Regions from separate parts of the Vibrio sp. J502 genome, predicted to be linked through region 4. Evidence: riboswitches for the same ligand, from Rfam matches in the RefSeq annotation. Region 4 holds a riboswitch; each other region holds the start of a gene.
The links. Region 4 has a riboswitch for thiamine pyrophosphate ahead of N5E84_RS15740 (thiamine ABC transporter substrate-binding protein). Riboswitches for the same ligand answer to the same signal wherever they lie in the genome.
Positions count from the first base shown of each region.

Region 1 (5,570 bases), 100 kb from region 4:
AAAGCGCAATATCAAGCGCTGCAGCGACCGTCTGCGCAATTGCTTTTTCACTGAGATCTGACGTCGACGCACTGCCTTTACGCTGCCCACGATACACGGTGATGCCTAACGCCCCATCACTGTTAAATTCTACGTTTTCAACTTCACACATTCGCGTCGAAACACTCAGGCCGGTACTTTTGGTGATCGCCACTTCGGCAGCATCAGAACTGAGCGCAGCCATCTCTAATGCCTTAGCAACCGCCGCTTCAAGTTCGATGCGCTGCTGAGCAACTTGTTGTTTTACGTCCATATCTCATCAATTATTAGCAAACAATGTCATTAGGATAACAAGAATTTCGCTTTCTCCCCACGATTCTTGCTAAAATAGCTGACATACATAACTCAATAGATGAAGAAAATGGCGCGTAAGAATCAAAAAGCTCCTTGGGAAGAAGAAGAGGAGATCATTTGGGTTAGCAAAACCGAAATGAAAAACGACATGACTGAGCTACAAAAACTGGGTGAAGAGCTGGTTGCTCTGAAGCCGTCTCAGTTAGCAAAAATTCCGATGTCTGAAGACTTGATGGATGCCATCAAAGATGCTCAACGTTTTAGCATGGAAGCCAGACGCCGCCAACTGCAATACATTGGTAAAATGATGCGTACCATCGATGCCGAACCGATTCAAGCGGCATTGGATAAACTGCGTAACAAGCACTCACAAAATACCGCTATGCTGCACAAACTCGAACAGATGCGTGATCGTATTGTGGAGAAAGGTGACAGCGCGATTGAAGATGCGATGGCACTCTATCCAGAGATGGATCGTCAACGTCTGCGCCAATTAGCGCGTCAAGCAAATAAAGAGAAAGCCAACAGCAAACCACCAAGAGCATCACGAGAGATTTTCCAAGTGCTCAGAGAGCATAACGATAAGTCAGTTTAACCTGTCATAGTGCTGATTAGACGCAAAAACCTCACCTAAACGTGTGAGGTTTTTTTTATTCCCCTGCACGCACAAAATCACTGAGCTGCGCGTCTGCGTGTTGCGCGGAAAGTGCCTCAATGCGATCACTCACTAACACATGTCCTTGAGCCATAAACGCAAAATGGCTCGCAATCGCTTTGGCATCACTAATATGGTGCGTCACCATCACAACAGTGATCGCTCTTTCTGCGGCTAACTGCTTAACCAAAAGCAGCATCTCTTCTCTGAGTAGCGGATCCAAGGCGGAAAAGGGCTCATCCAGCAGCCAGATAGGATGTGGTTGTACAAAACAGCGCGCCAGAGCAACTCGTTGACGCTGCCCCCCTGAGAGCTGCTCAGGCAAGCGATCAAGTAGCGCTGCCAAACCCACTTGCTGCGCGGCGCACTCAACTAACGCCTTTTGCGAAGTGGTTAATTTCAGCCCCGGATGTAACCCAAGGCTAATATTTTCACGCACAGTGAGATGGGCAAAAAGATTGTGCTCTTGAAACAGCATCGAAAAAGGACGCAAGTGTGGCTCTTGCCCAAGTAAGGATTGCCCTTGTACTTGGATATCGCCGCTTTTCGGTGCAATAAAGCCCGCAACTAAGCTCAGTAAAGTCGACTTGCCCGCTCCGCTTGGCCCCATCAAAGAGAGAATCGCCCCTCGCGGTACAGAAAGCGAAAATTCAAACCACTCCTGTTGATACTCATAGTGCACGGCCTTGAGTTCTAACATTGCTTTACCTTTGAATGTGAATGAAATAACCGCTCAATGAGGGCAAAACACCCCACACTGAGTAGCAACAGCGTAAGAGAAACCACCGCCGCCGCCTGCATTTGGTAACTGCCCAGCAGTTGGAACAGGTAAAGCGGTAAGGTTCTAAACTCTTGGCTACCAAATAGAGCAATCGCACTTAAATCCCCCATTGAGAGCAAAAAGCTGATCGCAAAGGCATGCGCTAAGGGTTTACGCAACGCACGCAGCTCAATCACTTGCAAACGCTGCCACCCTTTAATGCCAAGGCTGGCACATAACCATTGATATTGCTGCGCGATATGCAGCATAGGTTGCGCCAATGTTTTCAACACATACGGCAATGCCATTAAGCCATTGACGAAAAAAACCACCCAATACGCTAGGCTAAATGCATCGGTCCAGATACGCAGCAACAGAAAAAGCCCGGTGCTGATAACAAGCCCTGGCGTGACCAAAATAATCGCGCCAATCAACTCTAGTTGGTCCGCCTTACGGTTGTGCTGCTGCAGGCGCAAAGCGCGAGTCGTGATGAGTATGGCAACCCCAGCCGAAACAGCAACCACGCTTGCCAATAACGCCACTTGTAGTGAAGCCCAAAGCGCACGCCAGAATTGCTCATCACTCAAGACGTGAAAAAGCTGCGAATTTAAACCACTCAAGATGACCATCACCAGCGGCGGAAGTACTAACAGCAACGCAAGGAAGATCCATGCGCCGTCCCAGCATTGTGCTTTTCGATTGTCTCGACTAACCACATAATCACTCGCTTGACGCCCTGTGGTGATGGCTAATGGCTTCGCTAGACGTGAAATGGATAGAGACAGCAGCCCGCATAACAGCATCTGCCACAGCGCAAGCAGCGCACCAGCTTGTAAATCAAAATCAAATTTGATCGCCTGATAAATCGCCAGCTCAATCGTGGTTGATTTAGGCCCGCCGCCAAGTGCCATCACAGTGGCAAAACTGGTAAAACAGAGCATGAACACCAAACCACAGACATGAGGAAGCTGCTGACGCAAACGCGGCCATTCAACCCAACGAAATTTGTGCCAATGACTCATGCCAAGATGCGCGCATAACTTATGTTGTTCTGCCGGAATCGACTCTAACGCTTGCAGCAATAAACGGCTGGCATACGGGAGATTAAAAAACAGATGCGCCAGTAAAATACCGTTTAATCCGTAAATGGAAAACGGCAGTTTGCTATCAAACCACGCGAGCAGCGAGGCGAGCAGACCGCTATTACCATAAATGGCCAACAAACCAAATACGCCCACCAGCACCGGAAGCACTAAGGTCGTTGCAAACAATTTGATCAGCAGCGCACGTCCCCAAAATCGACGACGGTAAAGTGCGTGAGCAACAGGAACCGCGAAACCAACACTGAGCAGCATCGACAAGCTGGCTTGGTAAAAACTAAATTGAGTGACATGGCGATAATACGGGTCTTGCCATACGTGCATCACATTTAAGCTGGGTGCTTGTAACAGCAACGCCGCCAAAGCACTGATGACAAAGGTCGCGACAAGCATCGCGACCCCAATGCCTATTTTAGGAATAGCATTCAAACTTTATCGCACCTTAAAACGTTAAGGCGGTTTGCCACTCACGGATCCACGCTTTACGCATCTCAGACACCTCTTGTGCGCTAAAGGTAAGCGCCTTTGGTGGCACAGCCAGCGTTTCAAAACCTTTCGGTAGCGCGACAGACGTCACAGGATACATCCAGTTTCCGGTTGGCATCACCGACTGAAATTGATCACTTAAAATAAAGTGCATGAACTCATCGGCCAATTTGCCGTTATCACTGTGTTTTACTTTCGCAGCGACTTCCATTTGCATGTAGTGTCCTTCGGCAAAATCGGCAGCCGCGTACTTGGCGTCATTTTCCGCAATCAAATGATAGGCTGGAGAGGTGGTGTAAGAGAGCACCAGATCGGACTCACCTTTTAGAAACATCGCATAGGCTTCTGACCAACCTTTGGTGACTGTCACCGTCTTATTGGCGAGCTGTTGCCATGCTAAATTGGCTTTCTCACCATAGACAGATTTCATCCACAGCAGCAAACCTTGACCGGGTGTTGAAGTGCGTGGATCTTGATAAATCACTTTAAGATCATCGCGCTTTTCTACCAACTCTTTTAAGCTTTGGGGTGGGTTTGCTAATTTCTCTTTATTGTAAACAAAGGCAAAATAGCCGTAATCATAAGGAACAAATGTTTCATCACTCCAACCACCGGGTAGCGTGACTTGGCCCGTCTCGACATTATGATTTGCCAATAAGCCAGTCTGTTTTGCCTCGGCCATTAAGTTGTTATCTAAACCGAGTACGATGTCTGCTTTACTGTTATTACCTTCAAGACGCAAACGGTTTAGGATCGATACCCCATCATCGAGTGCCACAAACTGAAGATCGCAAGCGCATTGTGCTTCGAATGCTTTTTCAATCGCCGGTCCCGGGCCCCATTCTGATGCGAACGAGTCATAGGTATAAACGGTAAGGATATTGTCAGCGGCATGCGCTGAAAAAGAGGTGATGGTGGCAAGTGCAATGGTATTAAGAGTGGTGTTCAACTGGTCGCTCTCCTTGGTTGAGCGGCACAGGCTTGAGGAGGATGAGAATATTCCATTATTCCTATTCTGAGATCCTAACCCAATTCCTACGCCAGCATTATCTGGTTCAGGTTTACGGGTCCCAAGCTCACGCTTGATCTCAGCAGCATTCATTGAGATGAATGATTTGCTCCCCGTTGAGTGAGGTGGATTGTAATTGGAATTAACGCAATAAGCTACACCGTTGGGCGTGAGTCATATCCCCAACGTGGCACAAGCCCTTGTTCAACGCCTAAATGGTCCAAAATACGCGCCACCATAAAATCGACCAAGTCTTCAATTGACTGCGGCTGATGATAAAAACCGGGGGCAGCGGGCATAATGGTGACGCCCATTTGCGACAACTTGAACATGTTTTCTAAATGTAAGGTGGAAAACGGAGTTTCGCGCACCACTAACACCAATTGGCCACGCTCTTTCATCACGACATCGGCAGCACGTTCGATCAAATTATCGGACATGCCATGGGCAATCGCCGCAACGCTGCCTGCCGAACATGGGCACACCACCATCTGTTTTGGCGCGGCAGAGCCCGAAGCCACTGGTGAAAACCACTCTTCTTTGCCGCACACGACAAGCTGTGAGGCATCGCAGTGTAAATGTTCCACCAACGCTGCTTTGGCTGCCTCACTCCCACTGGGCAACTTCAAACCGTGCTCGGTTGCAAGCACAACGCGCGCGGCCGAAGAGATCAAAAGATACACTCGGTAATCTGCAGCCAATAAACACTCCAACAGACGAAGTCCGTAAGGAGCACCTGAAGCGCCAGTAAAGGCTAAAGTGATGGCTTTCTGTTGTGTTGTCATAACTCTCTATTTCGTTTGTGTCGCTGGCATTACATGGCTTGATTTAATGCAAGTAGGAGCTTGTTATGAATACCTTCAAAGCCACCATTGCTCATCACCAAAATGTGATCGCCCGGCTGGGCTTCCTGCGCAATTTGCGCGACGAAAGCATCAATATCATCATTCACTTGCGCTGGTTGTGAGCATTGGTCAGCCACATCCTGCACCGACCAAGCAAGATTGTTCGGCTGATAGAGATAAACTGAATCGGCTTGCTGTAATGACGCCGCTAAAGTTTGCTTATGTACGCCCAACTTCATCGTAGCAGAACGAGGCTCTAAAACCGCGATAATTTTCTGATCGCCTACCTTGTTACGTAAACCGCCCAAAGTAAGTTCAATGGCCGTTGGATGATGAGCAAAATCGTCATACAACGTAATACCGTTCACTTCGCCTTTGAGCT
Region 1 is NZ_CP104554.1:82,216-87,785, reverse strand. It holds gene pmbA (metalloprotease PmbA) at 1-292, opposite strand, end outside; gene yjgA (ribosome biogenesis factor YjgA) at 401-928, shown strand; gene thiQ (thiamine ABC transporter ATP-binding protein) at 984-1,688, opposite strand; gene thiP (thiamine/thiamine pyrophosphate ABC transporter permease ThiP) at 1,682-3,277, opposite strand; gene thiB (thiamine ABC transporter substrate binding subunit) at 3,291-4,283, opposite strand; TPP riboswitch at 4,350-4,469, opposite strand; gene N5E84_RS00480 (flavin prenyltransferase UbiX) at 4,499-5,128, opposite strand; gene mpl (UDP-N-acetylmuramate:L-alanyl-gamma-D-glutamyl-meso-diaminopimelate ligase) at 5,158-5,570, opposite strand, start outside.
Region 1: linked by a shared signal. The riboswitch ahead of thiB (thiamine ABC transporter substrate binding subunit) and the one ahead of N5E84_RS15740 (thiamine ABC transporter substrate-binding protein) in region 4 are both predicted to bind thiamine pyrophosphate.

Region 2 (5,570 bases), 1.3 Mb from region 4:
GGTTCACCCGTAATAAGCTTCCAAGGATCACCTTGAGTGGGTTCATTACCTTGTGACCACCACTTAGCTTCATAAGTAGCGCCTTTATAGCTCACTTTATCGCCCGTGTTATATACCTTTGTTGCTTCCCAGCCGACGATGCCATCCACTGGTGGCTCTGGTGGCGTACCGGGATCAATCGCATCCACAACACGCACTTGGGGCCAGCTAGAATGTGAACCATAAAAGTTAGTCACACATTTTTCGTAATCACCAGCAACAAGGGCTGAATACGCGGTTTGGAAACCAACCAGTTCACATTCAAACGAGTAGCCACCTGGGCGATCAGAGTAATATTTCCAGTTGCCATCCCAATTGGTGTACAGCACGTCAGTCGCACCGTTCAAATTTAAGCTACCGTAAGGCGTTTGCTGCCAACAGGTATTCTTTTCATCAGACTCAATCGGTATTTGATAATGATCGGCTAGCCCTTCCCAGTAGCGAATACGATTAACCGGTTGACCTTTATCTTTGTTCTGTTCACCGCACTCAATGCCACCATTGATAACGTTAATTGTGGTGCCAAAACCATAACCAATACCAGCATCGCTTTCACGCTGCGAAGGTGTCCATGTACGGTCAATTACGTGCAACATTGCCGGTTTCGGTGCTTGAGGTGTTAAAAAAAACCAAATCGCTGAAGCTAAGTTCAACCAAGAATCAGCGACTAATCCGGGGTTATTGAGCAGTACTTTGGCATCACCATCAAACATCACTTCAGAAAAAGCGCCATAGTTGAAATGATAAGAGAGCTGCTTCGCGCCTCGACCAAAATACCCTTGCCCGGCGGCGCACGGCCAACGAGCATTTTGCCAATCATTTTGGCCACAACCGGTTGTATAGCCACTTTGCCCTTCAGACCACCCCATTTCACGTACATGAACCAGTGCTTGCTGCCACTCTTCAAGCCCATTAGGGTTATCAGATACGTTGTCTTTCGCAATGTGGCCACCCGTTTCTTGTGAGAAATGAGCAAAAGCCGTCACGATGGATTTTTTACAAATTGCGTCTGAATCTCGGCCATCCGTATATTCGCCACAAAACGCGGGGAATTTGCCTATTGCCCGTAAGAAGCGCGTATAGGTGTATTCGGGAGCCGCCATTTGAGTTAAGAAATCCCACTCGTACTGTGGAAATACCCGTTCAACACGCTTGACGTTTTCAGGGTTAGAACTTAACCCCAGTACTATTGCTTCAACAATCGCATTCGAACGCGTTTCTAGTGCTTCCGACCAAATAGCATACATAGGATCCGCTGTTTTGGCTTTTTCTGCCGCTTGTAGCTCTACTTTAGAGACAATATAACCCGCGGAATTTTCAGGGTCAGGTAAGATATTTAACGCGTAACTGTTTGCGGCTAAGACACTGCTAATCAGCACGGCTAAATGCTTTGTTTTCAACATATCAATCCCTTATTTTTTGCTTAGTGGGTACGGTGAAAATAGTATGGATAGCCGAGCCATTGTTGACAGTGAAACTTATTAATTAAATGTCAAAATGCGAGTGGTTTCATCATGATGTAAACCAATTATCGTACGGCGACATCGCCCTTTGAAGGCAAGTCGATAAATATGAAAAAGCCTCAAAAAAGCTTGAGGCTTTTAGAGTTCAATCTATTTTTCATCAGGTTAAGTGAACAACCAATGCCTCAAATTTCTCAAGCATCATCGCACCGGCAATGGCTTAGCGCACATGAGTGTGGCCAGTAAAAAAGTGATGAACTGGGCCGCGACCTTGGCCAACATCCAGTTCATCGGCATAGCCAATGGCTTGCGATATGTACTGCTTAGCCAAATACACGGATTTGTGCAGGTTATTTCCTTGAGCAAGATAAGAAGCGATCGCAGAAGAGAGCGTGCAACCCGTCCCATGGGTATTTGGGGTTGGAAAACGCTTCGCACTGAGTAATTCTGACGAATATTTCATGATCAAAAGATCATTGCTGTTTTCAGCGTGTTCTAAATGCCCACCTTTTAGCAACACCGCCTTTGCACCCAACGCTCGTAAGTCAGCCACCATGTCGTTCATTTCTGCTTCAGACTGAGGAACCGGCTTGCCAGTAAGCACTGCTCCTTCAAATAAATTGGGGGTAATGATGTCAGCCAAAGGGATCAACGTTTCTTTTAATGTGCTGATTGCCGATTGCTCAAGTAATAAATCACCACTGGTCGCCACCATCACGGGGTCTATCACAAGGCTCTTGGGTTGGTATTGCTGCATTTTTTTGGCAACGATCTTGATGATACCGGCATCGGCTAGCATGCCAATTTTAACGGCCACGATCTTCAAGTCGCTAAAGACAGCATCTAACTGGCTTTCAATATGATCAAGTGGAATGGGGAAAATGGCAGAAACGCCTTGAGTATTTTGTGAGGTAATGGCGGTAATAACGGAACACGCGAAACTGCCGGTTGCCGATATCGCTTTGATGTCGGCTTGAATGCCTGCCCCTCCACCGCTGTCAGACCCTGCGATAGTGAGTACAACAGGTATGTTTAATAGCGTCGTTTCTTGTGTGTGTTTCTGTATTGGTTGTGCCATGGTCGCTCCTATGACAAGACATACAGGAACTGACTTTGACCGTGGTTTGGAAAGTTCGGTAATCGAATTTACAAAGGTTAGCCGTTGTTATTCGGCTCGTGACAAAGTGCTCATAGTTCCCTACGTCAGTATTAACTGAATCAGGTTCGACGGGTCTCGAATTTCGATCTCAGCCTATGCAGAATCTGCATCGGCTCCCCGACTATTTCGCAGCAATCATAACAGGGCACTCACCGAAGGAGTACGCTTTTTTAGAGGAATTATTCCCACTCAATGGTGGCTGGTGGCTTACCTGAAATATCGTAAACCACACGAGAAATACCATTCACTTCATTGATGATACGGTTAGAAACCTTACCCAAGAACTCATAAGGCAGGTGCGCCCAATGTGCTGTCATAAAGTCAATGGTTTCCACAGCGCGTAGCGATACAACCCAATCGTATTTACGTCCATCACCCATAACGCCTACTGAACGAACAGGTAAGAAAACCGTGAAAGCTTGTGACACTTTGTTATACAGATCAGCGGCATGCAGCTCTTCAATGAAAATAGCATCGGCGCGGCGCAGCAAATCACAGTACTCTTTCTTCACTTCGCCCAACACGCGTACGCCAAGGCCAGGACCAGGGAACGGATGGCGGTAAAGCATGTTGTAAGGCAGGCCAAGCTCTAGGCCAATCTTGCGTACTTCATCTTTGAAAAGCTCACGCAGTGGTTCAACCAATCCCATTTCCATATCATCAGGCAAACCGCCAACGTTATGGTGAGATTTAATCACGTGCGCTTTACCTGTTTTAGAGGCAGCCGATTCAATCACATCTGGGTAAATCGTGCCTTGCGCAAGCCATTTCGCATTTTTCAATTTCTTTGATTCTTCATCGAAGATATCAACAAACACATGGCCGATGATTTTGCGTTTCGCTTCCGGATCAGACTCACCTTGCAGTGCGTTGAGGAAACGATCTTCTGCATTAACATGAATGATGTTTAAACCAAACTTGTTGCCAAACATATCCATTACTTGCTGAGCTTCATTCAGACGCAATAGGCCGTTATCAACGAATACGCAGGTTAATTTATCGCCAATCGCTCGGTGAGCCAGCATCGCCACAACTGACGAATCTACACCACCCGATAGGCCAAGGATCACCTCATCGTCGCCGACTTGCTCTTTAATACGAGCAACTGCATCTTCGATGATAGACTCAGCCGTCCATAGACGCTCACAACCACAAACGTTGAGAACGAAATTCTCAAGCATTTTTAGACCGTTTTTGGTGTGCGTGACTTCTGGGTGAAACTGCACGCCATAATATTTTTTCTCTTCATTCGCCATTGCCGCATAAGGACAAGTTTCCGTTTGCGCTGTTTTAACAAAATCAGCCGGAATTTGCACCACTTTATCACCATGGCTCATCCAAACATCTTGCGTTAGCTCAAGGTCGCTAAACAGGGCCGATTCACCCATTAGCTGTACAGCTGCATAACCAAATTCACGTTCCTCAGAACTGGCCACTTTTCCGCCCAACTGTTCAGCCATGGTTTGCATGCCATAGCAAACACCAAACACAGGTACGCCAGAATCAAACACATATTGTGGCGCACGCGGAGAGTTGGCTTCAGTCACACTTTCAGGACCACCAGAAAGAATAATGCCATCTGGGTTGAATTCACGGATGTCTGCTTCTTCAACATCCCAGCTCCACAGCTCACAATAAACACCGATTTCGCGAACACGGCGGGCAACCAGTTGTGTGTACTGAGAGCCGAAATCTAAGATCAGAATACGTTGGTCATGGATATCTTTAGTCATTTAAGGTCAATCTCAATCATTAATGTAGTGGATGGGGAGCATCGCGCTCCCCATAAGCTTCAAGCTATTCGTGGTTCGTCATTAACCCAAGCGGTAGTTTGGCGCTTCTTTGGTAATTTGAACGTCGTGCACGTGTGACTCTTTCATACCTGCACCAGAGATACGAACAAACTCGGCTTTAGTGCGCAGATCTTCGATAGTGGCCGAGCCAGTTAAGCCCATGCTTGAGCGTAAACCACCCATTTGTTGATGAACGATCTCTTTTAGACGGCCTCGATAAGCGATACGACCTTCGATCCCTTCAGGTACAAGCTTGTCAGCTGCATTGTCAGATTGGAAATAACGATCAGAAGAGCCTTGAGACATTGCACCCAGCGAACCCATACCGCGGTAAGCTTTATATGAACGGCCTTGGAACAAAATAACTTCACCCGGAGCTTCTTCAGTACCCGCAAACATGGAGCCGACCATCACACAAGATGCACCAGCAGCAATCGCTTTACAAATATCGCCAGAAAAGCGAATACCGCCATCAGCAATCACAGGAATACCGTATTGATCAGCCACTTCAACTGCATCAGAAATCGCCGTAATTTGAGGAACACCAACACCCGTTACAATACGCGTTGTACAGATTGAACCCGGGCCAATACCGACTTTGACCGCGCTTACGCCCGCGTCAATTAGAGCTTTCGCACCGGCACCCGTTGCAACATTGCCGCCGATAATATCGAGATCAGGATAAGCGGCGCGCGTTTCACGAATACGGTTAAGTACACCTTCTGAATGGCCATGAGAAGAGTCAATCAGTAGAACATCCACTCCCGCTTCCACTAATGCTTTTACGCGCTCTTCATTGCCAGCACCGGCACCAACAGCCGCACCAACACGTAAACGCCCTTGTTCATCTTTACAAGCATTCGGTTTGCGTTCTGCTTTATGGAAATCTTTCGCGGTGATCATACCAGTCAGTTTGAATTCATCATTCACTACCAAGACTTTTTCAACACGCGCTTTGTGCATGCGCTCTTGTACATCCTGACGAGATGCACCCTCTTTAACTGTGGCTAAGCGATCTTTTGGTGTCATGACTGCTTCAACTTTTTTTGTTAAATCAGTAACAAAGCGAATATCGCGGCCGGTGATGATACCGACAAGCTCATTGTGATCGCTCAC
Region 2 is NZ_CP104554.1:2,022,145-2,027,714, forward strand. It holds gene N5E84_RS09350 (chitinase) at 1-1,442, opposite strand, end outside; gene thiD (bifunctional hydroxymethylpyrimidine kinase/phosphomethylpyrimidine kinase) at 1,723-2,580, opposite strand; TPP riboswitch at 2,681-2,791, opposite strand; gene guaA (glutamine-hydrolyzing GMP synthase) at 2,841-4,394, opposite strand; gene guaB (IMP dehydrogenase) at 4,476-5,570, opposite strand, start outside.
Region 2: linked by a shared signal. The riboswitch ahead of thiD (bifunctional hydroxymethylpyrimidine kinase/phosphomethylpyrimidine kinase) and the one ahead of N5E84_RS15740 (thiamine ABC transporter substrate-binding protein) in region 4 are both predicted to bind thiamine pyrophosphate.

Region 3 (5,570 bases), 560 kb from region 4:
AGTCTCTGGATATAGACCCGAAACCGGGTGATCTAGCCATGGGCAGGTTGAAGGTTGAGTAACATCAACTGGAGGACCGAACCGACTAATGTTGAAAAATTAGCGGATGACTTGTGGCTAGGGGTGAAAGGCCAATCAAACTCGGAGATAGCTGGTTCTCCCCGAAAGCTATTTAGGTAGCGCCTCGGACGAATACTACTGGGGGTAGAGCACTGTTAAGGCTAGGGGGTCATCCCGACTTACCAACCCTTTGCAAACTCCGAATACCAGTAAGTACTATCCGGGAGACACACGGCGGGTGCTAACGTCCGTCGTGGAGAGGGAAACAACCCAGACCGCCAGCTAAGGTCCCAAATTACTACTAAGTGGGAAACGATGTGGGAAGGCTCAGACAGCCAGGATGTTGGCTTAGAAGCAGCCATCATTTAAAGAAAGCGTAATAGCTCACTGGTCGAGTCGGCCTGCGCGGAAGATGTAACGGGGCTAAGTAGTAAACCGAAGCTGCGGCAATACAGTTTACTGTATTGGGTAGGGGAGCGTTCTGTAAGCCGTTGAAGGTGTGTTGTAAAGCATGCTGGAGGTATCAGAAGTGCGAATGCTGACATGAGTAACGATAAGGGGGGTGAAAAACCTCCCCGCCGGAAGACCAAGGGTTCCTGTCCAACGTTAATCGGGGCAGGGTAAGTCGACCCCTAAGGCGAGGCTGAAAAGCGTAGTCGATGGGAAACGGGTTAATATTCCCGTACTGCTTATAATTGCGATGGGGGGACGGAGAAGGCTAGGTGGGCCAGGCGACGGTTGTCCTGGTTCAAGTGCGTAGGCTAAGAGACTAGGTAAATCCGGTTTCTTGTTAGGCTGAGACACGACGTCGAGCTGCTACGGCAGTGAAGTCATTGATGCCCTGCTTCCAGGAAAAGCCTCTAAGCTTCAGATTATAAGCAATCGTACCCCAAACCGACACAGGTGGTCGGGTAGAGAATACCAAGGCGCTTGAGAGAACTCGGGTGAAGGAACTAGGCAAAATGGTACCGTAACTTCGGGAGAAGGTACGCTCTTATTGGTGAAGTCCCTCGCGGATGGAGCTGACGAGAGTCGCAGATACCAGGTGGCTGCAACTGTTTATTAAAAACACAGCACTGTGCAAAATCGCAAGATGACGTATACGGTGTGACGCCTGCCCGGTGCCGGAAGGTTAATTGATGGGGTTAGACTTAGGTCGAAGCTCTTGATCGAAGCCCCGGTAAACGGCGGCCGTAACTATAACGGTCCTAAGGTAGCGAAATTCCTTGTCGGGTAAGTTCCGACCTGCACGAATGGCGTAATGATGGCCACGCTGTCTCCACCCGAGACTCAGTGAAATTGAAATCGCTGTGAAGATGCAGTGTACCCGCGGCTAGACGGAAAGACCCCGTGAACCTTTACTACAGCTTGGCACTGAACATTGAACCTACATGTGTAGGATAGGTGGGAGACTTAGAAGCGCAGTCGCTAGATTGCGTGGAGTCGACCTTGAAATACCACCCTTGTCGTTTTGATGTTCTAACGTAGGCCCCTCATCGGGGTTGCGGACAGTGCCTGGTGGGTAGTTTGACTGGGGCGGTCTCCTCCCAAAGAGTAACGGAGGAGCACGAAGGTGGGCTAATCACGGTTGGACATCGTGAGGTTAGTGCAATGGCATAAGCCCGCTTAACTGCGAGAATGACGGTTCGAGCAGGTACGAAAGTAGGTCATAGTGATCCGGTGGTTCTGAATGGAAGGGCCATCGCTCAACGGATAAAAGGTACTCCGGGGATAACAGGCTGATACCGCCCAAGAGTTCATATCGACGGCGGTGTTTGGCACCTCGATGTCGGCTCATCACATCCTGGGGCTGAAGTCGGTCCCAAGGGTATGGCTGTTCGCCATTTAAAGTGGTACGCGAGCTGGGTTTAGAACGTCGTGAGACAGTTCGGTCCCTATCTGCCGTGGGCGTTGGAAGATTGAAGGGGGCTGCTCCTAGTACGAGAGGACCGGAGTGGACGAACCGCTGGTGTTCGGGTTGTCATGCCAATGGCATTGCCCGGTAGCTAAGTTCGGAATTGATAAGCGCTGAAAGCATCTAAGCGCGAAGCGAGCCCTGAGATGAGTCTTCCCTGGCACTTTAAGTGTCCTAAAGGGTTGTTCGAGACTAGAACGTTGATAGGTTGGGTGTGTAAGCGCTGCGAGGCGTTGAGCTAACCAATACTAATTGCCCGTGAGGCTTAACCATACAACACCGAAGGGGTTTTGTGGGCTCAATGGAAGAACATTGAATGTGTGAATGAGAACGAAACAGCTTTCCGAATTAAGAAATTTTCTTGGCGACCATAGCGTTGTGGACCCACCTGATTCCATGCCGAACTCAGAAGTGAAACACAACAGCGCCGATGGTAGTGTGGGGTCTCCCCATGTGAGAGTAGGACATCGCCAGGCTTTGAATATTGTCTAACCAGACACGCTGCGGAGCGGTAGTTCAGTTGGTTAGAATACCGGCCTGTCACGCCGGGGGTCGCGGGTTCGAGTCCCGTCCGCTCCGCCACTTATTAAGTGCCTCAGCAGTCATGTTGAGGTTTTCTTCAATGAGTAAGATAAAGTTTTAGGGGTGTAGCTCCAACTGGCAGAGCAGCGGATTCCAAATCCGCGTGTTGGGAGTTCGAATCTCTCCACCCCTGCCATCTATCAAGCCTCCGCAGAAATGCTGAGGCTTTTTGCTATCTGTTCACTTCCTCTATAGATAGCAATCCGAAAAATTAACTAATTCCGTTTACCTCATCCCTTCGGCACATTTTTGTGGCCAGCTCTCTGTACTCAAGCTGTATCCAAGAAAGCGATCCCGAGCGTGAAATAGCCTTAATTAGATCATATTGTTACTTCAATTGGCATTAAGAGCGGTTTAGCTTATCCATTTACTCAGTAAGTGACGGATGTAACTTTTTAAAAGCACTAGATTATCAGCATAACTTTCCTTGATTATTTTAGTAATTAGGTTCGATTTATTATGCTTAGCGGTTAAAATAACGACGGTTACTTTTAGGAATTCGTTATGGGACAGCTGTCTATTTTAGGTTTTATTGCATTAGGTGGTGCATTTGGTGCGTGCGCTCGTTATTTGGTTACCGAGCTAAGTGTTCAGTTATTAGGGCGTGGATTCCCTTATGGAACGCTGATGGTCAACGTTGTCGGCTCATTTATTATGGGATTGTTGATCGCTGCTTTTGAGAGTGAATTACTTGCAACTGAGCCATGGCGCCAGATTATTGGTTTGGGTTTCTTGGGTGCATTAACCACATTTTCTACATTCTCAATGGATAATGTATTGCTGATGCAGCAAGGAGCCTTTCTGAAAATGGGTGTTAATGTCTTATTAAACGTGGTGCTAAGTATCTCAGCGGCTTGGATAGGTTTCCAGTTGTTGATGAAAAGTTAACGAAATTACAATTTCATCTTGGTTAATGGATAGTCTTTCCCTATAATCGTGATTCAACTTGTCGGAGTGCCATAAGGCTGAGACCGTATTTTCGGGATCCGTTGAACCTGATCAGGCTAATACCTGCGAAGGGAACAAGAGAATATAACCTGCTAGTGATCTATCTAGCGTTATGTCCTTAAGATCAAAATTCTATTTTGATCAACTCTTGTGCATTAATCCGTCAAGCATTTATCCCTAGTACAAAAAAGGAAGATGCTATGTCGAGTCGCAAACAAGCGAGACTGAAAGCCAAACAATTCATTGACACATTGTCTGTCGAACCCTACCCAAATTCCTCTAAAATCTATATTACTGGTTCACGTTCGGATATCCGCGTGCCAATGCGTGAGATTAAACTATCTGACAGCTTGGTCGGAGGCACAAAGTCCTCACAGATTTATCAACCGAATGAATCTATATGCGTTTATGACACTTCAGGTGTCTATACCGACCCATCTCATACTATCGACTTATATCAGGGTTTGCCTAAATTAAGGGATAAATGGATCGCTGATCGGGATGATACCGAGTGGCTTGATGAGGTCAGTTCTGCTTACACTAAAGAACGTTTATCTGATGATACATTGGACGAACTACGTTATGGGAACTTACCAGCTATACGCCGAGCAAAGAAAGGGAAGTGCGTTACTCAACTTCATTATGCGCGGCAAGGTGTTATCACACCCGAAATGGAATACATTGCCATTCGCGAAAATACGCGACGTGGAGAGTGTATGGATGCACAGCTGAGCCAGCAACATGCAGGGATTCATTTGGGGGCTAATCTACCAAAGCAAATAACTCCTGAGTTTGTGCGTCGTGAGGTTGCCGAAGGACGAGCCATTATCCCGTCGAATATTAACCATCCTGAATCAGAGCCGATGATCATTGGTCGTAATTTTCTCGTCAAAGTGAATGCGAATATCGGTAACTCATCTGTCTCTTCATCAATTGAAGAAGAGGTTGAAAAATTGGTATGGGCAACCCGCTGGGGTGGGGATACCGTGATGGATCTCTCTACTGGGCGCAATATTCACGAAACTCGAGAATGGATTTTGCGTAATAGCCCCGTACCGATTGGCACTGTGCCTATGTATCAAGCATTGGAAAAAGTAAATGGTATTGCGGAGGATTTATCATGGGAAGTAATGCGCGATACCTTACTTGAGCAAGCGGAGCAAGGTGTTGATTACTTTACAATTCATGCTGGTTTATTGCTTCGTTATGTGCCAATGACCGCGAAACGTGTTACTGGCATCGTTTCGCGTGGCGGCTCTATTATCGCTAAATGGTGTTTAGCCCATCATACCGAGAGTTTTCTTTACACTCATTTCCGTGAAATTTGTGAAATTTGCGCCAAGTATGACGTCGCCCTTTCCTTAGGGGATGGACTACGGCCAGGATCCATTGCCGATGCTAACGATGAAGCACAATTTGCAGAGCTGCGCACTTTAGGTGAATTGACCAAAATAGCGTGGGAATATGATGTACAGGTCATTATTGAAGGCCCTGGCCATATCCCCATGCATTTGATTAAAGAGAATATGGATGAACAATTAAAGCATTGCCATGAAGCGCCATTCTATACCTTGGGCCCATTAACTACCGATATTGCTCCGGGATATGATCACATCACTTCCGGCATTGGCGCTGCGATGATTGGCTGGTATGGTTGCGCGATGCTTTGCTATGTAACACCGAAAGAGCACCTTGGTTTACCAAACAAAGAAGATGTTAAAACGGGTTTAATTACTTATAAATTGGCAGCACATGCTGCAGACCTTGCGAAAGGGCACCCGGGAGCACAAGTGCGCGATAATGCGTTATCGAAAGCACGTTTTGAGTTTCGTTGGGAAGACCAATTTAATCTTGCATTAGACCCAGTTACGGCGCGTGCTTTTCACGATGAAACTCTTCCGCAAGAGTCTGGTAAAGTCGCGCATTTTTGCTCAATGTGCGGGCCGAAATTCTGCTCGATGAAAATCTCTCAAGAGGTTCGAGAGTATGCGCTAGATACCAAGCAAGTTGCTGCTGATGCGCTCATTTCCGTTACGCTGCTAGATGACCCGTTACAAGGCATGAG
Region 3 is NZ_CP104554.1:2,789,243-2,794,812, reverse strand. It holds rRNA gene N5E84_RS13045 (23S ribosomal RNA) at 1-2,248, shown strand, start outside; rRNA gene rrf (5S ribosomal RNA) at 2,336-2,451, shown strand; tRNA gene N5E84_RS13035 (tRNA-Asp) at 2,481-2,557, shown strand; tRNA gene N5E84_RS13030 (tRNA-Trp) at 2,617-2,693, shown strand; gene crcB (fluoride efflux transporter CrcB) at 3,062-3,445, shown strand; TPP riboswitch at 3,498-3,596, shown strand; gene thiC (phosphomethylpyrimidine synthase ThiC) at 3,706-5,570, shown strand, end outside.
Region 3: linked by a shared signal. The riboswitch ahead of thiC (phosphomethylpyrimidine synthase ThiC) and the one ahead of N5E84_RS15740 (thiamine ABC transporter substrate-binding protein) in region 4 are both predicted to bind thiamine pyrophosphate.

Region 4 (5,570 bases):
CTCAGAGAGCATAACGATAAGTCAGTTTAACCTGTCATAGTGCTGATTAGACGCAAAAACCTCACCTAAACGTGTGAGGTTTTTTTTTATTCCCCTGCACGCACAAAAATCACTGAGCTGCGCGTCTGCGTGTTGCGCGGAAAGTGCCTCAATGCGATCACTCACTAACACATGTCCTTGAGCCATAAACGCAAATGGCTCGCAATCGCTTTGGCATCACTAATATGGTGCGTCACCATCACAACAGTGATCGCTCTTTCTGCGGCTAACTGCTTAACCAAAAGCAGCATCTCTTCTCTGAGTAGCGGATCCAAGGCGGAAAAGGGCTCATCCAGCAGCCAGATAGGATGTGGTTGTACAAAACAGCGCGCCAGAGCAACTCGTTGACGCTGCCCCCCTGAGAGCTGCTCAGGCAAGCGATCAAGTAGCGCTGCCAAACCCACTTGCTGCGCGGCGCACTCAACTAACGCCTTTTGCGAAGTGGTTAATTTCAGCCCCGGATGTAACCCAAGGCTAATATTTTCACGCACAGTGAAGATGGGCAAAAAGATTGTGCTCTTGAAACAGCATCGAAAAAGGACGCAAGTGTGGCTCTTGCCCAAGTAAGGATTGCCCTTGTACTTGGATATCGCCGCTTTTCGGTGCAATAAAGCCCGCAACTAAGCTCAGTAAAGTCGACTTGCCCGCTCCGCTTGGCCCCATCAAAGAGAGAATCGCCCCCTCGCGGTACAGAAAGCGAAAATTCAAACCACTCTGTTGATACTCATAGTGCACGGCCTTGAGTTCTAACATTGCTTTACCTTTGAATGTGAATGAAATAACCGCTCAATGAGGGCAAAACACCCCACACTGAGTAGCAACAGCGTAAGAGAAACCACCGCCGCCGCCTGCATTTGGTAACTGCCCAGCAGTTGGAACAGGTAAAGCGGTAAGGTTCTAAACTCTTGGCTACCAAATAGAGCAATCGCACTTAAATCCCCCATTGAGAGCAAAAGCTGATCGCAAAGGCATGCGCTAAGGGTTTACGCAACGCACGCAGCTCAATCACTTGCAAACGCTGCCACCCTTTAATGCCAAGGCTGGCACATAACCATTGATATTGCTGCGCGATATGCAGCATAGGTTGCGCCAATGTTTTCAACACATACGGCAATGCATTAAGCCATTGACGAAAAAAACCACCCAATACGCTAGGCTAAATGCATCGGTCCAGATACGCAGCAACAGAAAAAGCCCCGGTGCTGATAACAAGCCCTGGCGTGACCAAAATAATCGCGCCAATCAACTCTAGTTGGTCCGCCTTACGGTTGTGCTGCTGCAGGCGCAAAGCGCGAGTCGTGATGAGTATGGCAACCCCAGCCGAAACAGCAACCACGCTTGCCAATAACGCCACTTGTAGTGAAGCCCAAAGCGCACGCCAGAATTGCTCATCACTCAAGACGTGAAAAAGCTGCGAATTTAAACCACTCAGATGACCATCACCAGCGGCGGAAGTACTAACAGCAACGCAAGGAAGACTCCATGCGCCGTCCCAGCATTGTGCTTTTCGATTGTCTCGACTAACCACATAATCACTCGCTTGACGCCCTGTGGTGATGGCTAATGGCTTCGCTAGACGTGAAATGGATAGAGACAGCAGCCCGCATAAACAGCATCTGCCACAGCGCAAGCAGCGCACCAGCTTGTAAATCAAAATCAAATTGATCGCCTGATAAATCGCCAGCTCAATCGTGGTTGATTTAGGCCCGCCGCAAGTGCCATCACAGTGGCAAAACTGGTAAAACAGAGCATGAAACACCAAACCACAGACATGAGGAAGCTGCTGACGCAAACGCGGCCATTCAACCCAACGAAATTTGTGCCAATGACTCATGCCAAGATGCGCGCATAACTTATGTTGTTCTGCCGGAATCGACTCTAACGCTTGCAGCAATAAACGGCTGGCATACGGGAGATTAAAAAACAGATGCGCCAGTAAAATACCGTTTAATCCGTAAATGGAAAACGGCAGTTTGCTATCAAACCACGCGAGCAGCGAGGCGAGCAGACCGCTATTACCATAAATGGCCAACAAAACCAAATACGCCCACCAGCACCGGAAGCACTAAGGTCGTTGCAAACAATTTGATCAGCAGCGCACGTCCCCAAAATCGACGACGGTAAAGTGCGTGAGCAACAGGAACGCGAAACCAACACTGAGCAGCATCGACAAGCTGGCTTGGTAAAAACTAAATTGAGTGACATGGCGATAATACGGGTCTTGCCATACGTGCATCACATTTAAGCTGGGTGCTTGTAACAGCAACGCCGCCAAAGCACTGATGACAAAGGTCGCGACAAGCATCGCGACCCCAATGCCTATTTTAGGAATAGCATTCAAACTTTATCGCACCTTAAAACGTTAAGGCGGTTTGCCACTCACGGATCCACGCTTTACGCATCTCAGACACCTCTTGTGCGCTAAAGGTAAGCGCCTTTGGTGGCACAGCCAGCGTTTCAAAACCTTTCGGTAGCGCGACAGACGTCACAGGATACATCCAGTTTCCGGTTGGCATCACCGACTGAAATTGATCACTTAAAATAAAGTGCATGAACTCATCGGCCAATTTGCCGTTATCACTGTGTTTTACTTCGCAGCGACTTCCATTTGCATGTAGTGTCCTTCGGCAAATCGGCAGCCGCGTACTTGCGTCATTTTCCGCAATCAAATGATAGGCTGGAGAGGTGGTGTAAGAGAGCACCAGATCGGACTCACCTTTTAGAAACATCGCATAGGCTTCTGACCAACCTTTGGTGACTGTCACCGTCTTATTGGCGAGCTGTTGCCATGCTAAATTGGCTTTCTCACCATAGACAGATTTCATCCACAGCAGCAAACCTTGACCGGGTGTTGAAGTGCGTGGATCTTGATAAATCACTTTAAGATCATCGCGCTTTTCTACCAACTCTTTTAAGCTTTGGGGTGGGTTTGCTAATTTCTCTTTATTGTAAACAAAGGCAAAATAGCCGTAATCATAAGGAAACAAATGTTTCATCACTCCAACCACCGGGTAGCGTGACTTGGCCCGTCTCGACATTATGATTTGCCAATAAGCCAGTCTGTTTTGCCTCGGCCATTAAGTTGTTATCTAAACCGAGTACGATGTCTGCTTTACTGTTATTACCTTCAAGACGCAAACGGTTTAGGATCGATACCCCATCATCGAGTGCCACAAACTGAAGATCGCAAGCGCATTGTGCTTCGAATGCTTTTTCAATCGCCGGTCCCGGGCCCCCATTCTGATGCGAACGAGTCATAGGTATAAACGGTAAGGATATTGTCAGCGGCATGCGCTGAAAAAGAGGTGATGGTGGCAAGTGCAATGGTATTAAGAGTGGTGTTCAACTGGTCGCTCTCCTTGGTTGAGCGGCACAGGCTTGAGGAGGATGAGAATATTCCATTATTCCTATTCTGAGATCCTAACCCAATTCCTACGCCAGCATTATCTGGTTCAGGTTTACGGGTCCCAAGCTCACGCTTGATCTCAGCAGCATTCATTGAGATGAATGATTTGCTCCCCGTTGAGTGAGGTGGATTGTAATTGGAATTAACGCAATAAGCTACACCGTTGGGCGTGAGTCATATCCCCAACGTGGCACAAGCCCTTGTTCAACGCCTAAATGGTCCAAAATACGCGCCACCATAAAATCGACCAAGTCTTCAATTGACTGCGGCTGATGATAAAAACCGGGGGCAGCGGGCATAATGGTGACGCCCATTTGCGACAACTTGAACATGTTTTCTAAATGTAAGGTGGAAAACGGAGTTTCGCGCACCACTAACACCAATTGGCCACGCTCTTTCATCACGACATCGGCAGCACGTTCGATCAAATTATCGGACATGCCATGGGCAATCGCCGCAACGCTGCCTGCCGAACATGGCACACCACCATCTGTTTTGGCGCGGCAGAGCCCGAAGCCACTGGTGAAAACCACTCTTCTTTGCCGCACACGACAAGCTGTGAGGCATCGCAGTGTAAATGTTCCACCAACGCTGCTTTGGCTGCCTCACTCCCACTGGGCAACTTCAAACCGTGCTCGGTTGCAAGCACAACGCGCGCGGCCGAAGAGATCAAAAGATACACTCGGTAATCTGCAGCCAATAAACACTCCAACAGACGAAGTCCGTAAGGAGCACCTGAAGCGCCAGTAAAGGCTAAAGTGATGGCTTTCTGTTGTGTTGTCATAACTCTCTATTTCGTTTGTGTCGCTGGCATTACATGGCTTGATTTAATGCAAGTAGGAGCTTGTTATGAATACCTTCAAAGCCACCATTGCTCATCACCAAAATGTGATCGCCCGGCTGGGCTTCCTGCGCAATTTGCGCGACGAAAGCATCAATATCATCATTCACTTGCGCTGGTTGTGAGCATGGTCAGCCACATCCTGCACCGACCAAGCAAGATTGTTCGGCTGATAGAGATAAACTGAATCGGCTTGCTGTAATGACGCCGCTAAAGTTTGCTTATGTACGCCCAACTTCATCGTAGCAGAACGAGGCTCTAAAACCGCGATAATTTTCTGATCGCCTACCTTGTTACGTAAACCGCCCAAAGTAAGTTCAATGGCCGTTGGATGATGAGCAAAATCGTCATACAACGTAATACCGTTCACTTCGCCTTTGAGCTCTAAACGACGTTTGGTATTGATAAATTTGCCCAAAGCTTGACAGGCTAAATCCGGAGTGACACCCACGTGACGCGCCGCGCCAATCGCCATTAAGGCGTTATCGACATTATGATCGCCAACCAAATCCCAAGTCACGCGCCCCACGCGTTCATTGTCAAAGAACACATCAAATTGCGAACCATCACGCGTAATTTTTTCAGCTTTCCACTGCGCTTGCTCACCGGTAAACTCAGTTTCGCTCCAGCAGCCACGTGCGAGAACATCCGCTAATGCGCGCTCTTTTTGCGGAGCAAAAATACGACCATTGCCCGGAACAGTACGCACTAGATGATGAAATTGGCGCTTAATCGCTTCAAGATCGTCAAAAATGTCCGCATGATCAAACTCTAAGTTGTTCAACACTAAAGTGCGTGGGTGATAATGGACAAACTTAGAACGCTTATCGAAAAAGCGCTGTCATATTCATCGGCTTCAACCACAAAAAACATGCTTTCGCCCAAACGCGCAGAAATACCAAAGTTGCCAAGTACGCCTCCCACCAAAAAGCCCGGTTGGTAACCGCAATCTTCTAAGATCCACGCCAACATGCTCGACGTGGTGGTTTTACCGTGTGTACCAGCCACCGCAAGGACCCAGCGGTCATGCAACAGGAACTCTTGCAACCATTGCGGGCCAGAAGTGTAACGCAAGTTGTGGTTCAGCACATATTCAACACACGGATTGCCGCGACTCATGGCGTTGCCAATCACCACCAAATCAGGCTTGGACTCTAATTGGGCAGGGTCAAAGCCTTCGATAATCTCGATCCCTTGAGACTCCAATAACGTACTCATCGGAGGGTAAACGTTGGCGTCGCTGCCGGTAACTTTATGACCTAATTGCCGCGCTAAAACGGCAAC
Region 4 is NZ_CP104554.1:3,346,981-3,352,550, reverse strand. It holds partial or broken gene yjgA (ribosome biogenesis factor YjgA) at 1-30, shown strand, start outside; partial or broken gene thiQ (thiamine ABC transporter ATP-binding protein) at 87-792, opposite strand; partial or broken gene N5E84_RS21465 (ABC transporter permease subunit) at 786-1,503, opposite strand; partial or broken gene N5E84_RS21460 (ABC transporter permease subunit) at 1,597-2,344, opposite strand; gene N5E84_RS15745 (thiamine ABC transporter substrate binding subunit) at 2,394-3,035, opposite strand; gene N5E84_RS15740 (thiamine ABC transporter substrate-binding protein) at 3,013-3,297, opposite strand; TPP riboswitch at 3,452-3,571, opposite strand; partial or broken gene N5E84_RS15735 (flavin prenyltransferase UbiX) at 3,601-4,229, opposite strand; partial or broken gene mpl (UDP-N-acetylmuramate:L-alanyl-gamma-D-glutamyl-meso-diaminopimelate ligase) at 4,259-5,570, opposite strand, start outside.